One region of the Pseudoalteromonas sp. R3 genome, then DNA from elsewhere that is predicted to be linked to it. Evidence: riboswitches for the same ligand, from Rfam matches in the RefSeq annotation. Region 1 holds a riboswitch; the other holds the start of a gene.

Region 1 (5,764 bases):
AGTGTCAGTTAGAGCAAATCGGAACAGCCAGAAGTGGTAAGCATTTGCGCGCTCAAATCAGGACGGTATTGTGCTTACTGACATGATGTAGAGAACCGGGAAACACCTCAGAGCTTGACTTAAAAACTCGAACCAGGCGTTTGCAAAAAAGCCAATTCTTCAGGACTCGACTCCCTGCCTAAAATGGCGTTTCGGTGGGGGTAGCGTCCGAATTGCTCAATGATTTTTTTGTGCGCGAGCTCAAACTCGTAATTGGGTAAGGACTTAAACAAGGCATCCGCCTGCTGATGTACTTTAAGGCTCTCGCTGTGCATATAAGGTAAATACATAAAAGTACGCTGGGTTTTCTCCAACTGTTGATCAAAGCCTTTTTCAATGGCATGTTGTGCCAGGCACAATGCCAGTGGGTCGCTCGCAAAGGCGGCGGGTGTATCACGGAACATATTGCGGGAAAACTGATCCAGCACAATGATCTCGCACAGCGACCCGACCGCAGTTTTGCGCCAATCTGCCAACTCACCTGCCATGGCCTGCTGGTGTAACTGTGCAAATCTCGCTGTAATTTTGTTATCAAACTGGGCCGATTTTTGCCACCAGTCCTGCTCCTGACATTCGACAAACCAGAACTGATAAATTTCCTGATATTCCATGGACACACCTGTGAGTAAGTAATTTTGCTTTCAGAGCGAGTATTACCCGCTCCGGATGATGTGTCCAGTCAGACTTAGCATACGCCTGATTTATGCGGCTTCAAGTAACCGGCTGTGAATAGCCTGAACCACCGCGTCCGATTCGGTTTGTTCAACCAAAAAGCACAGGTTATGGCGACTCGCCCCATGGCAGATCAAGCGAATATTAAAATCAGCCAGCACCTGCATCAGGCTCGCTTCACCATGGCGCAACTGAATTTCAGAACCAATCATGGCTACCAGGGTAAGATTGTTCTCAACGCTGACCTGACAGAACTCACCCAGCTCATCCAGACAAGCCTGAGCCAATTCCGGACGAGTAGCGTTGGGTGCATTGTCGAGCGTCAACGCAACGCTGATCTCCGAGGTAGTAACCAGGTCAACCGAGATATTGTGTGCACTTAAAATAGTGAAGATGCGTGCCAGAAAACCACTGGCTAACAGCATTTCGGGGCTTTTCAGGGTTAGTAAGATTTGATTTTTACGCTGAGTTACCGCGCGAATACCCGGCTCAGAACGGTTATTCTTTTCAATCCAGGTGCCACCGGCATGGGGATCTCTGCTCGAGCCAACAAATACCGAAATACCACTGCGACTGGCTGGCAAGATAGTCGCGGGGTGCAGCACTTTAGCACCAAAGGTCGCCATTTCAGCAGCTTCATCGAAACTCAGCCGGGCAATCGGCCGTGCTTTATGGCAAAGACGCGGATCTGTGCTGAAGATACCCACAACATCAGTCCAGATATGCACGCTTTGCGCAGCAATAGCCTCGGCAAGTAGCGCCGCACTATAATCTGAGCCGCCCCGCCCTAATGTGGTAGTTTGGCCCTGATTGTCACTACCAATAAAGCCCTGAGTCACCACCACCTGCTCTGCCAGTAGCGGCGTCAGATGGGCCGAGGCTGCGTCACGCGTTGCAGCCACATCGGGTACAGCTTTACCAAACTGGCGGTCGGTTTTCAGCACCTGACGTACATCAAAACGGCTACTGGCAACGCCTAAATTTCTGAGTACCTGAGTGAATAGGTAAGAAGAAAATCGCTCTCCGAAGCTCAGCATCTCGTCACATTGTTGCGCGTCCAGTGCGGGTAATTGAGCCAGCGCATAAAAAGCGTCTTTTGTCTCGTTAAAACCCACTTCCAGATCTGGATCGAGTGTCAGACATGCCAGTATGTCCTGCTGGATCTCCATCACAGACTGAAACAGCGACTCGCGCTCAGCCGCATCGACTTTTTGATGCGTCAGAGTCACCAGGTGATTCGTCACACCAGCGCTGGCACTGACGACGACCACACGGACATCGGGGTTGTCATGGATAATTGCGGCGCATCGCTGCATGGCTTCGAAGTTTGCAACACTGGTGCCGCCAAATTTAGCAACGACATACTGGGAATTCATTTTATCTCCTTGGGATCACACGCGGCGATCAACATCAATAAGGAGAACTTGGCAATAGGATGGACTAACCATAAAGAAATGACCTCTGCCAGAAGCTCTCCACCTGAAAACGGTGACAGTCCCGAGGATTCAACCTCCAGGACCGAAAAATCATGCCGACGTAGCATGGTTTTCCTCGGCGAGTACCTCCCTCACTGATGGTCACGGGTTATCGTCACCTCACATCAGCTACCTAAGCATCGCGCCTCTTCTGCTTATCTTGCCGGGAATTAACTGAATCCAGGCAAAATAAAAGCCCGCATTTTGAGCGGGCTTGAAAAAGGTATCTTTTAGACGTCTAGGTGTCAAGTATAAAATTGACTCTGTCATCAAAGATTAAATAAATTGTCCCATAAAGAAAGCACCGGCATAACCTGCCGTGTAGGCAATTAACAAATACAGGCTCATTCTTAAGTAACTCGTAAAGGTTAAAGCTTTTACTTTACTCATTGCTATGATCCCTGCCGCCGAGCCGATGATCAGCATAGAGCCGCCCACACCCGTCGCATAGGTAAAGGTCAGCCATTGCTGTGGACTCATTACGATGTCAGCTTTGAGCAAAGCGGCCGTCAGCGGCACGTTATCAACCGCGGCACTCATCAGGCCGACCAGATAGCTAGCGTACTGAGGGTCTATGAATTCATATAATTGAGTAAACATATTCAGGACACCCACCTCTTTTAGCGCCCCAACCAGCAGAAGTACACCCACAAAAAACAGCAAGGTGTCGTACTCAATTTCACGAATATAATCGATGATCTTTTTATTGACGTCTTTCTTGCGCATCAAGAACTGCGCCATCAAAAACATCACAGACAAGCCACACAAGAAAGTCAGCATCGGCGGGACCTGATATTGCACGCTCAGATACAGCGTGGTGAGTACGGTCGTCATAAAGATCACCGCGATCGTGATGTCTGTTTTCTCTATTCTGCGTAGTGCTTGCTTTTCGAATACCAGCTGATCTTTCATTCCCATAGACAGCATGGTTGCCAGCAAGAGTACGCTGACAATGGAAGGCGCCACCAGCAATAACAAGTCAGGGATCGTTACCTTACCAGCGAGGAATATCATCAGTGTGGTCACATCACCGGTGATCAAAGACACGCCGCCCGAGTTAACACTAAAGATGATCAATGTGGCATACTTGATAAGCTTCTTCGGATCGAGTTTCAACGACATCACCACCGCCAGCGAGATAAGTGTTGCAGTAATATTGTCAGAAATCGAAGAAAACAAGAAAGCGAAGCCACCCACCAGAAACATCATTTTGCGTTCACTGATCTGCGTTGGCATCACCCGATGGACAATGTTTTGAATAAAACCTTTGGAGTTCAGATAGGCAACAAAGGTCATCGCAGCCATCAGGAATAACCATAAGGTGGCGATTTCAAGAATGTTGTGATCGAGTTGATGTTGTATAGTTTCTGAGCTTTCGCCATGAAGTGGGGAGATAAATAGGATAATCCAACATAAAGTGCCAAAAAAAAGGGTCGTTTTGGCCTTGTTTACATGGATAATATCCTCTATAACGATAAGCACAAATGCGACCGCTATCAGGGTTAGGATAATGGGCGTGACCATATGCGTAAACAACCTGTAATTAAAAGTAAAAATTGTGAAGGGTAACGTAATCGGCGCGGAGTCTATCACTTAGCCGCATTCTGTGCCACGAGTAGTTACACATTATGACAATTTTCTTACCTGATACCGTCACAAAATTGATACACACTGGAAAGCTATGATCCCAGCCAAAAAAGTATTAAATACGCTGAATGAACACTGGGGCGTCCTGGAGCTGCTTTTTAAACGCTTTAAGATGGCCGATTTCAGCCTCAAAGATGTGCAAAACATCATCAAACTAAAAAATCCCAACTGGTCAAGTGAGCGTATCTATAAAGAAACCAATCGCTTGCTCAACCAGGAAGTTATTATTCCTCTGGCCAAATCGTCACAGCTCGAGATTAACCGTGCAGTGGCCGACTTTGCCAGCTTTTTGTTACAAGAAGAGCATCTTGGGCTAGCAGAAGAAATCACAGTATTAGTCAAAGATCTGCAACGTCTGGGTGAACGCTTAGCTCAGGCAGGTGATGAGGGCGACCACAGTGAGCTGCGCCGCTTCAGTCGCATTATGGATGAGCGGGTGCGTAAAATCGTCAAGCTCTATCATCATAATGAAAGCGCCATCATGAACCTGGTCGAGCAGGCAAAGTCCGATCAGGGCAACTTGTCTTTGCAAAAACGCTACCGGGCCGTGATTGAGGCATTTGACGAATACATCGAACCTATGCTGGAAATGGTGGATATTCATGGCCCCTTTCAGGCCTGCTTCACCACCATTGAGCATCAGATCAGTGAACAAATTGCGCAAATTGAGCAACTGGGCCGGGGCGCTCAGGACAAACGTATGCTTGAGCAACTGCGTACTCGGATCCTCGATATGCACTTAATCGGCCGCGAAAGTTTAGGTAAAAGCGCCGATATGTTGATGCCACTGCGTGAAGAGCTCAGACGCAACACGCTTATTACACGTCAGGCGGCCAAAGTGCTGGGCCTGATCCGTAAAAATGGCGTTGATCGTATGCTTGCGCCGGTACAGCCGCATTTTGTCTCAGACATTCAGCGTTTCAGCCTCGGCCAGCAGCGCCATATGGTGGCTTATATGGCCAGCCTCAGCGAGTTTGAACACGAAGAATATCAGCTACCCGATCAACAGGATGTGCCCGCTTATCAGAGCCCCAACATTCCCGATTATTCGGATGTGCGTAAATCGTTTAAAGGGTCGGGCAAAAAGCGCACCGCCCTGCTTGGCTTCCTGAGCGAGCAATACCCAGCACTGGAAGCCGATGAAATGCTGTTCCTGTACCAAAAACTAATCAGCGATCCTGAACTGGACATCGCCCAGGATGAGCAACAGCAAACGATGCAAATCGCTAACACCCGCATTCGACTTTATCCGTTCAGTGCAGCGGATAAGCAACCAGATAACCACAATTAGTAATCACCATGACACAGATTAATCTAGACGAACTCAGCCAGTTACAGGCGATCAATAAGAAATTGGTCAGTGGCTACCATATCAGCGAACAGGACACCACACAGTGGCAGGAGCTGGATCAGCATATCGAATCTTACCAGGCACTGTTCAGCGCCCTTGGCCACGACCTGCAACACGACAGCCGCGGCTTTTATTATCTGGCCAGCGACGAAAGCACCCCCAACATGGGTAAGATCTCCCGGGCCATCGCACTGACCGTATTTATCCTGATCGAGCATTTTGCCAACCAGGGTAAAGATCCTTTGCGCGCCCTGTTTGACGAAGTATTAGACCTGGAGCTGATGCAGACTCTGGTGCAGCTTAACAAGCACCTGTTTGATCAGCTGGAGATTTTCTCAGGCTCAGATCTGCGTAAAGACGTGTGTCTGCGTATGGTTCGCCTGGGTCTGGCGCGTGAAGTAGAGCAAGGCTTTTCGCTGCTGGCGCCGGTTTATCGTTATATCGATGCACTGATGGAAGTAAACGAAGACAATTACGACACACTTGAGGATGAAGTATGAACAAGCTGTATGGTCTCAGTAAACTGGCCCTGCTCAACACCGCCGGTTATGCCAAGTGTGTGATCCCACTCGATAAAAGT
Region 2 (5,764 bases), 1.5 Mb from region 1:
TAGGGTCAAAGCGCCCGAGCGTAAATTCCCCCGACTTCTGATTACAGCCAATCGGGTTAGCATAAGGTACAAGCGTAATGTCACCGGCCAGTGTCAGGTGCTTGAGTTGCTCCAGCAGAGCGTAAATTACGGCATTGCCTTGTACCTCGGCGCCATGCATATTGGCCTGAATATATACATTTGGGCCCGTTCCCTTACCTTGCAGGCGATAGACAGGAATGGTCAGTGGCAGGCCATTGGCGATTTCCCCAACCTGGATATGTTGCTGTGTAATTGTGTTCATGGCTACCTCAGATAATAGTCGGCGTTTTCGCTTTGACGAATGCAGTACAACAGACCCTGCTTAAAGACGTATTCAGCCGGTAGTTCATGGCACAGGAAATAGGGCATACTTTCGGTAAAGCCATAGGCACCACACTGGCCAAATATCAGCCAGTCACCATAGTCGAGATCGTCAGGCAAGTTATGGGTACCGAGGTGATCAATGGCGGTACACAAGGGACCATGTAAATGATAATCGCGCCTAATTGCTGTGGATTCACGCAATGCTTTAACCGGAAACGCCTGGCCCGTTACAGCCGGACGCAGTAAATGGTTAACGCCACCGGCAAGGATCAGCTGATGCTCGCCATAGTTGATCTTTTGCTCAACTACTGGGTTGAGATAATAACCACAGTGCGCCACGGCGTAGCGACCCAGCTCCATCCACAGCTCTTCGACACCTGCATCCGCTTTGATCCTGGCCAGATTATCGATAACCTGATCCCAGTCGAGGGGTTGATGAGTGGGGTCATATGGGACACCCAATCCACCACCCAGATCAAGGATCCTCAGTGACATGCCGAGTTGTGCACTCAGGCTAACCAGAGGTGGCACCATTTGTTGCCAGAGGCTGGCTAGTTTGGCGGCATCCAGCATATTACCCCATTGGAAAATATGCAGGCCGGCGAAGTCCAGCGCTGGATACTCGCTTAAAGTAAGCTGTTGCCACTGCTCACATCCCAGGCCGAAGGGCGTCAGGCTGTCGCCACCAAGCGGATTTTTGTCGCCTGCTGGCCAACGCAGCTGAACGCGCAGCAGCACAGTCAGAGTTTTTTGATGTTGTTCTGCGGCTTCATTCAACCAGCGCACCTGATTCAGGCTTTCAGCCACAAAAGTTGTTACGCCTGCCTGCAGGAAATGTTGGATCTGGGCTGGCGACTTGGCCGGCCCGGTGTTGAGTACGCGCTCAGCTGCGATGTCCTGTGATAGCACTTGTGTTAGCTCTCCGCGACTGGCAACGTCAAAGTTGAACCCGGCTTTGTCTAGTGTGTTAAGCACACTGGAAAGCGGGTTGGCTTTGACCGCGTACCAGAGTTTTACCACATCCTGGGTGGTAAGGCGGCTTACATGGGCGTGCAGCGCATCGAGATCATAGACAAAAAAGGGCGTTGCCAGGTCACAATTGTTTTGCTCTGTGCACAGCGTATTAAGTTGCTCGCGCAAAGGCGTACTCAAGGCTAACATTAGCGAAGCACCTCTTCGAGCTCTAATGATGCGTCACTTTGTTCGTCACGATATTTGACTATCAAAGCACAGGACATGCTCAGCCCCTGGGCTTTGGCCCAGTCACTGGAAGCCGGACGCGAGCCAGGGATAACAATGGCAAACGGGGGAATGGCTTCGCCCTTGTCTAGTGTACGCTCATTAACGCAGTCGTAAACCGGAATACTGGCAGACAGACGAACACCAGGTGCCAACACTGCACCTTGCTTCACGACTACGCCTTCAACCAGTACGCATCCTGCACCGATGAAGGCGTCGTCTTCCACTACAACCGGGCTGGCACCGACAGGCTCTAGCACGCCACCGATCTGCACTGCGGCACTAAGGTGAACGTTCTTACCTATCTGAGCACAGGAGCCAACCAATGCATGACTGTCGACCATAGTGCCGCTGTCTATGTAAGCGCCGATATTGACATAAGCTGGCGGCATGATAATGGTGCCAGGCGCAACATAAGCGCCGCGGCGCACACTACTGCCACCAGGAACCATACGTACCGCATCATCGGCTGAGAAACCACGCGGTGCCAAGTTGTCTTTGTCTACAAAACCGCCTGGATATTCTGTATTTTGACCGGCACGAAATGCTGCCAGAATACCTTCTTTTACTTCGACGTTAGCATGCCAGTTACCATGCTCATCTTGGCTTGCCGCACGTTGTGAGCCATTTTCTAAATTATCTAAAAGTGTTGACCAGGTCATAGGGATTCTCTTAATTCCAGGATAAAATCTGTTCGTTGGCGGCGCTCAGAGCCGCATTATTGGTTAGTTCCAGGTGCGTCAGTGGCGGCCTGAGGTGAGGCGTTGCCAGATTACCTTGCAGGTGCATGAGTGCTTTTACCGGGATGGGGTTAGCAACGGCAAACAGGCTGCTGATGGCGTCGGCCCAAGTGGTAAACAGGTTTGGACTGGTGCCACTGAGTGCGCGGCGTACAAACTCGGCGGTTTGAGCTGGCCAGGCGTTGGATGCCACCGACACCAGGCCGACAGCACCTGCCTGAGCAAAGTAGGGAAGCAATGCATCGTCACCGCTGTAAATTGCCAGTTTTGGCAGCGCACGGCGGAAGGATTCAAACGTGGCAATGTCACCGCTGGCTTCTTTGAGTGCCCACAAATTGTCATGATGTGCCAGATTAGTCAGCACTTCAGGGGCAATGGCAACGGCACTGCGACCAGGAACGTTGTATAACATACATGGCAGTGAAGTGGCGCACAGTAGCGCATCGAACCACTGAGTCTGGCCAACTACGCCGGGCTTGGCATAGAGTGGGGAGCCCAGTAGCAGGGCATCAATGTTTTGTGTATTGCAAAACTCAACCCACTCTAGCTGGGCTGACAGGTTGATGCCGCCAACTGCAACCATAATGGGTACCTGTGGCTCCAACGCACAAACAAACTCAACGATTTTTCGTTGTTCAGCAAGGGTCAGGGCTAATCCCTCACCGGTGCTTCCCAACAGCAAGATGCCATTGTTTGCTTCGACTTGCTGCGCAACGAGTTGCTCTAAGCTGTGGTAATCGACCTGATCGTACGCATCAAAAGGCGTAACTAAAGCCGTCCATAACGGGTAGTCAGATAACTGTTCAGGTTGCAAAGTGTGTGATTTCATCTCTACCGAACTTCTTGCTGGCCCGGTAGTCAGGGAAGTGTCCCGCTCCGAACCGTTTAAAATTCGAAGAGCAATGGACTTAAAAAGAATAGGCCGCTGGCCATATTGTTTCTAAGACCAGAAGCTCTCCACCAAATGTGTTGGTGACAGTCGCTGGGATTCAGCCCAGTCGCCCGAAGCACAGTGTAAGCAAAACACAATACTTCTCGGCGTTAATTCCCCTCTTTGAGTTTCTCGGGAGTTTGCTCTCCTCCACTCAAATACCTGAATAACGCACCTCTTCCAGCCCTAAGACACCCATACATCTTGTATGTATGGCCGTCTGGATAAAATAGGGTACGGGCGCATTGAAACATTTTGGCCGTCTGGGTGTCAAGTCGCCGTCGGCAAAAGTTTGAAATTTAATCTAAACTGGGAATGAGTCAGGAGTCTGGACGAATCGACTGGCAAGTGGAGGGATGATTTGAACAATCTGGTTACACGCTATCGCCTGAAATACCTGGTGGCGCTGGTTATTATGTTGCTGTTGCTGACCATGACAACCGGCCTGACCCTGTATTTACTGGACCAGCAAAAGCAGGCTGCCAGAGTGATCAATGTTGCTGGTATGCAGCGCATGCTATCGCAAAAAGCGGCGTTGCATTTGGAATATGTGATCATTATGCGTGAGCGCAATGTTGCTGCTGACCTTCAGGCTTTGAGCAACGCGTTGCAGCTGCTACAAAGTAACCACGACTTTTTGACTATGCGTGATGGCGAGGATTTTGTGCATCTGAACGCCGAACTGTCTGCCTGGTATTTTGAGCAGCCCGGGGATTTGAACAACCAGTTAAATCAGTATTTATCTTTGCTCTCAAACACCGCTGAGCAACCTAGCCCGGACCAGATCCAGGAGATCCATACCCGCTCTCAATTACTGCTACAAGATTTAGATCATGCTGTGCTGTTGTTCGAACAGTCAGCGAATCAGAAAATTGAAAAACTGAGGAATCTGCAATTACTGATGTGGCTGGTAGGGCTGGCGTTGCTAATTGCTGAGATCAAATGGATATTTTTTCCGATGGAGCGCAGTATTGCCAGCGCAATTGAGCGTTTACAGCAAACGCGTCTGAAAGCAGAACATGCTAATCAAAGCCGGGCGATGTTTTTGGCCCGCGCCAGCCATGAATTACGCACGCCTTTGCAGGCAGTGCTGGGATATTTGCATTTGTATCAGGAGTCTCAGCGAGAGGGCTATCTGGCACAGGCTAATAAAGCGGCACAGCAGCTGAAGGCCCTGATTGCTTCAGTGGAAGACTACAATAGATTGTCTGATGAACAGCAACCTGAACTCAATTTTCATCCGGCGCGCTTAACGGATACGCTGGGTCAGTCCATCGCCACTTATCGTCTGCTCGCCAAAGAAAAAGGCTTAGATTTTAGCTACCATTTTAGTAGTCATACCGAGAAAATTTTTGAGTGTGATCACGAACGTTTGAGCTGGGTTATCGGGCAGTTGCTCGATAACGCGGTAAAATTTACTGAGCAGGGAATCGTGAGTTTGTCTGCCTGGGTTGAGCTGCCTAATCCAGATGAAGACGAGTCGGGTTGGCGCTTTTATTGCGAAGTAGAAGACAGTGGTCCCGGCTTTAATATGGCACATGTGAATGCGCCCCCAACAGAAAATAACTTGGACAGACATCACTTTCAGGGCTTACAGCTGGGACTGGCGCGTTGCAATTTGATTTTGGCAATTATGTCTGGCGAGTTGACGTTTGTCGCTCGCCAGCCTCATGGCACTAAAGCGTCATTGAGCGTGCCGCTGAAGCGACTGCCTGAACCGGATCAGGCACTCGGCATTACCCGCTGTAAAGTGTTACTGGTCGAGGATAACCTGCTTAATGCAAAAATCATCGAAAAAATGCTTGAGAGTCTGGAGTTAACCAGTATCCATGCCAGCCACGGTGGACAAGCAATTGAGGTACTGGCTCATCAGTCTTTCGATGTCATTCTGATGGATCTGAATATGCCGATCATGGATGGGTTTAAAGCAATAAAAGAAATTCGTCAGACGCTGGCACTGTCGACTCCTATTCTGGTGCTGACGGCCAATACCTCTGAGCAGGCAATTAAATCGGCCATGCAGCTGGGCGCGACCGATTATTTGTTTAAGCCAGTGGAGCAAGATGCCCTGGAGCGGGCTCTGATTAAAATCTTGTCTGCTAACGGCGCAAAGTGATGTTGCCAACACCGACTTCAACATCAATGCTGTGCTCGCCTTTACCGCGATAACGCAGCGTTTCACCTACCATGTTGCGCTCGGTATCAACCTCTCCTGGCATGTCAGATAAGCGCGTTTTCCCTACGCCGGCATCGAAGCGTACCCGACGAAAATCGCCAGCCGCAGTCTCAATATTGACATTGCCAACGCCAATTTCAACATCTGCGTCATTGCGTAAACCGAGGAGTTTGACGTTACCTACGTCAATCTCAATATCGAGTTCCATTGAGTCTGGGACTTTAACTATCCAGCTTTGTTTTACATACTTATTATTGATGCTCAGGTTCAGGTCATCTCCCTCGCGGCGGCTGTCTAACTGTACGTCAGCCAATGCGTCTGGCAACCAGTCTA

The links. A riboswitch is a leader RNA that binds a small molecule or an ion and turns the genes downstream of it on or off. The one in region 1 is predicted to bind lysine.
Region 2: another riboswitch for lysine. It lies ahead of dapA (4-hydroxy-tetrahydrodipicolinate synthase); the one in region 1 lies ahead of lysC (lysine-sensitive aspartokinase 3).

What each region holds. Positions count from the first base shown of each region.
Region 1 covers NZ_CP034835.1:2,630,443-2,636,206, forward strand. The annotation lists gene ELR70_RS16445 (DUF924 family protein) at 120-650, opposite strand; gene lysC (lysine-sensitive aspartokinase 3) at 741-2,087, opposite strand; lysine riboswitch at 2,172-2,345, opposite strand; gene nhaD (sodium:proton antiporter NhaD) at 2,463-3,710, opposite strand; gene ELR70_RS16460 (hypothetical protein) at 3,868-5,124, shown strand; gene ELR70_RS16465 (hypothetical protein) at 5,133-5,684, shown strand; gene ELR70_RS16470 (ATPase) at 5,681-5,764, shown strand, end outside.
Region 2 covers NZ_CP034835.1:4,121,554-4,127,317, reverse strand. The annotation lists gene ELR70_RS23205 (succinylglutamate desuccinylase/aspartoacylase family protein) at 1-283, opposite strand, end outside; gene ELR70_RS23200 (PLP-dependent decarboxylase) at 286-1,506, opposite strand; gene ELR70_RS23195 (2,3,4,5-tetrahydropyridine-2,6-dicarboxylate N-succinyltransferase) at 1,506-2,246, opposite strand; gene dapA (4-hydroxy-tetrahydrodipicolinate synthase) at 2,257-3,153, opposite strand; lysine riboswitch at 3,267-3,443, opposite strand; gene ELR70_RS23185 (response regulator) at 3,617-5,371, shown strand; gene ELR70_RS23180 (hypothetical protein) at 5,355-5,764, opposite strand, start outside.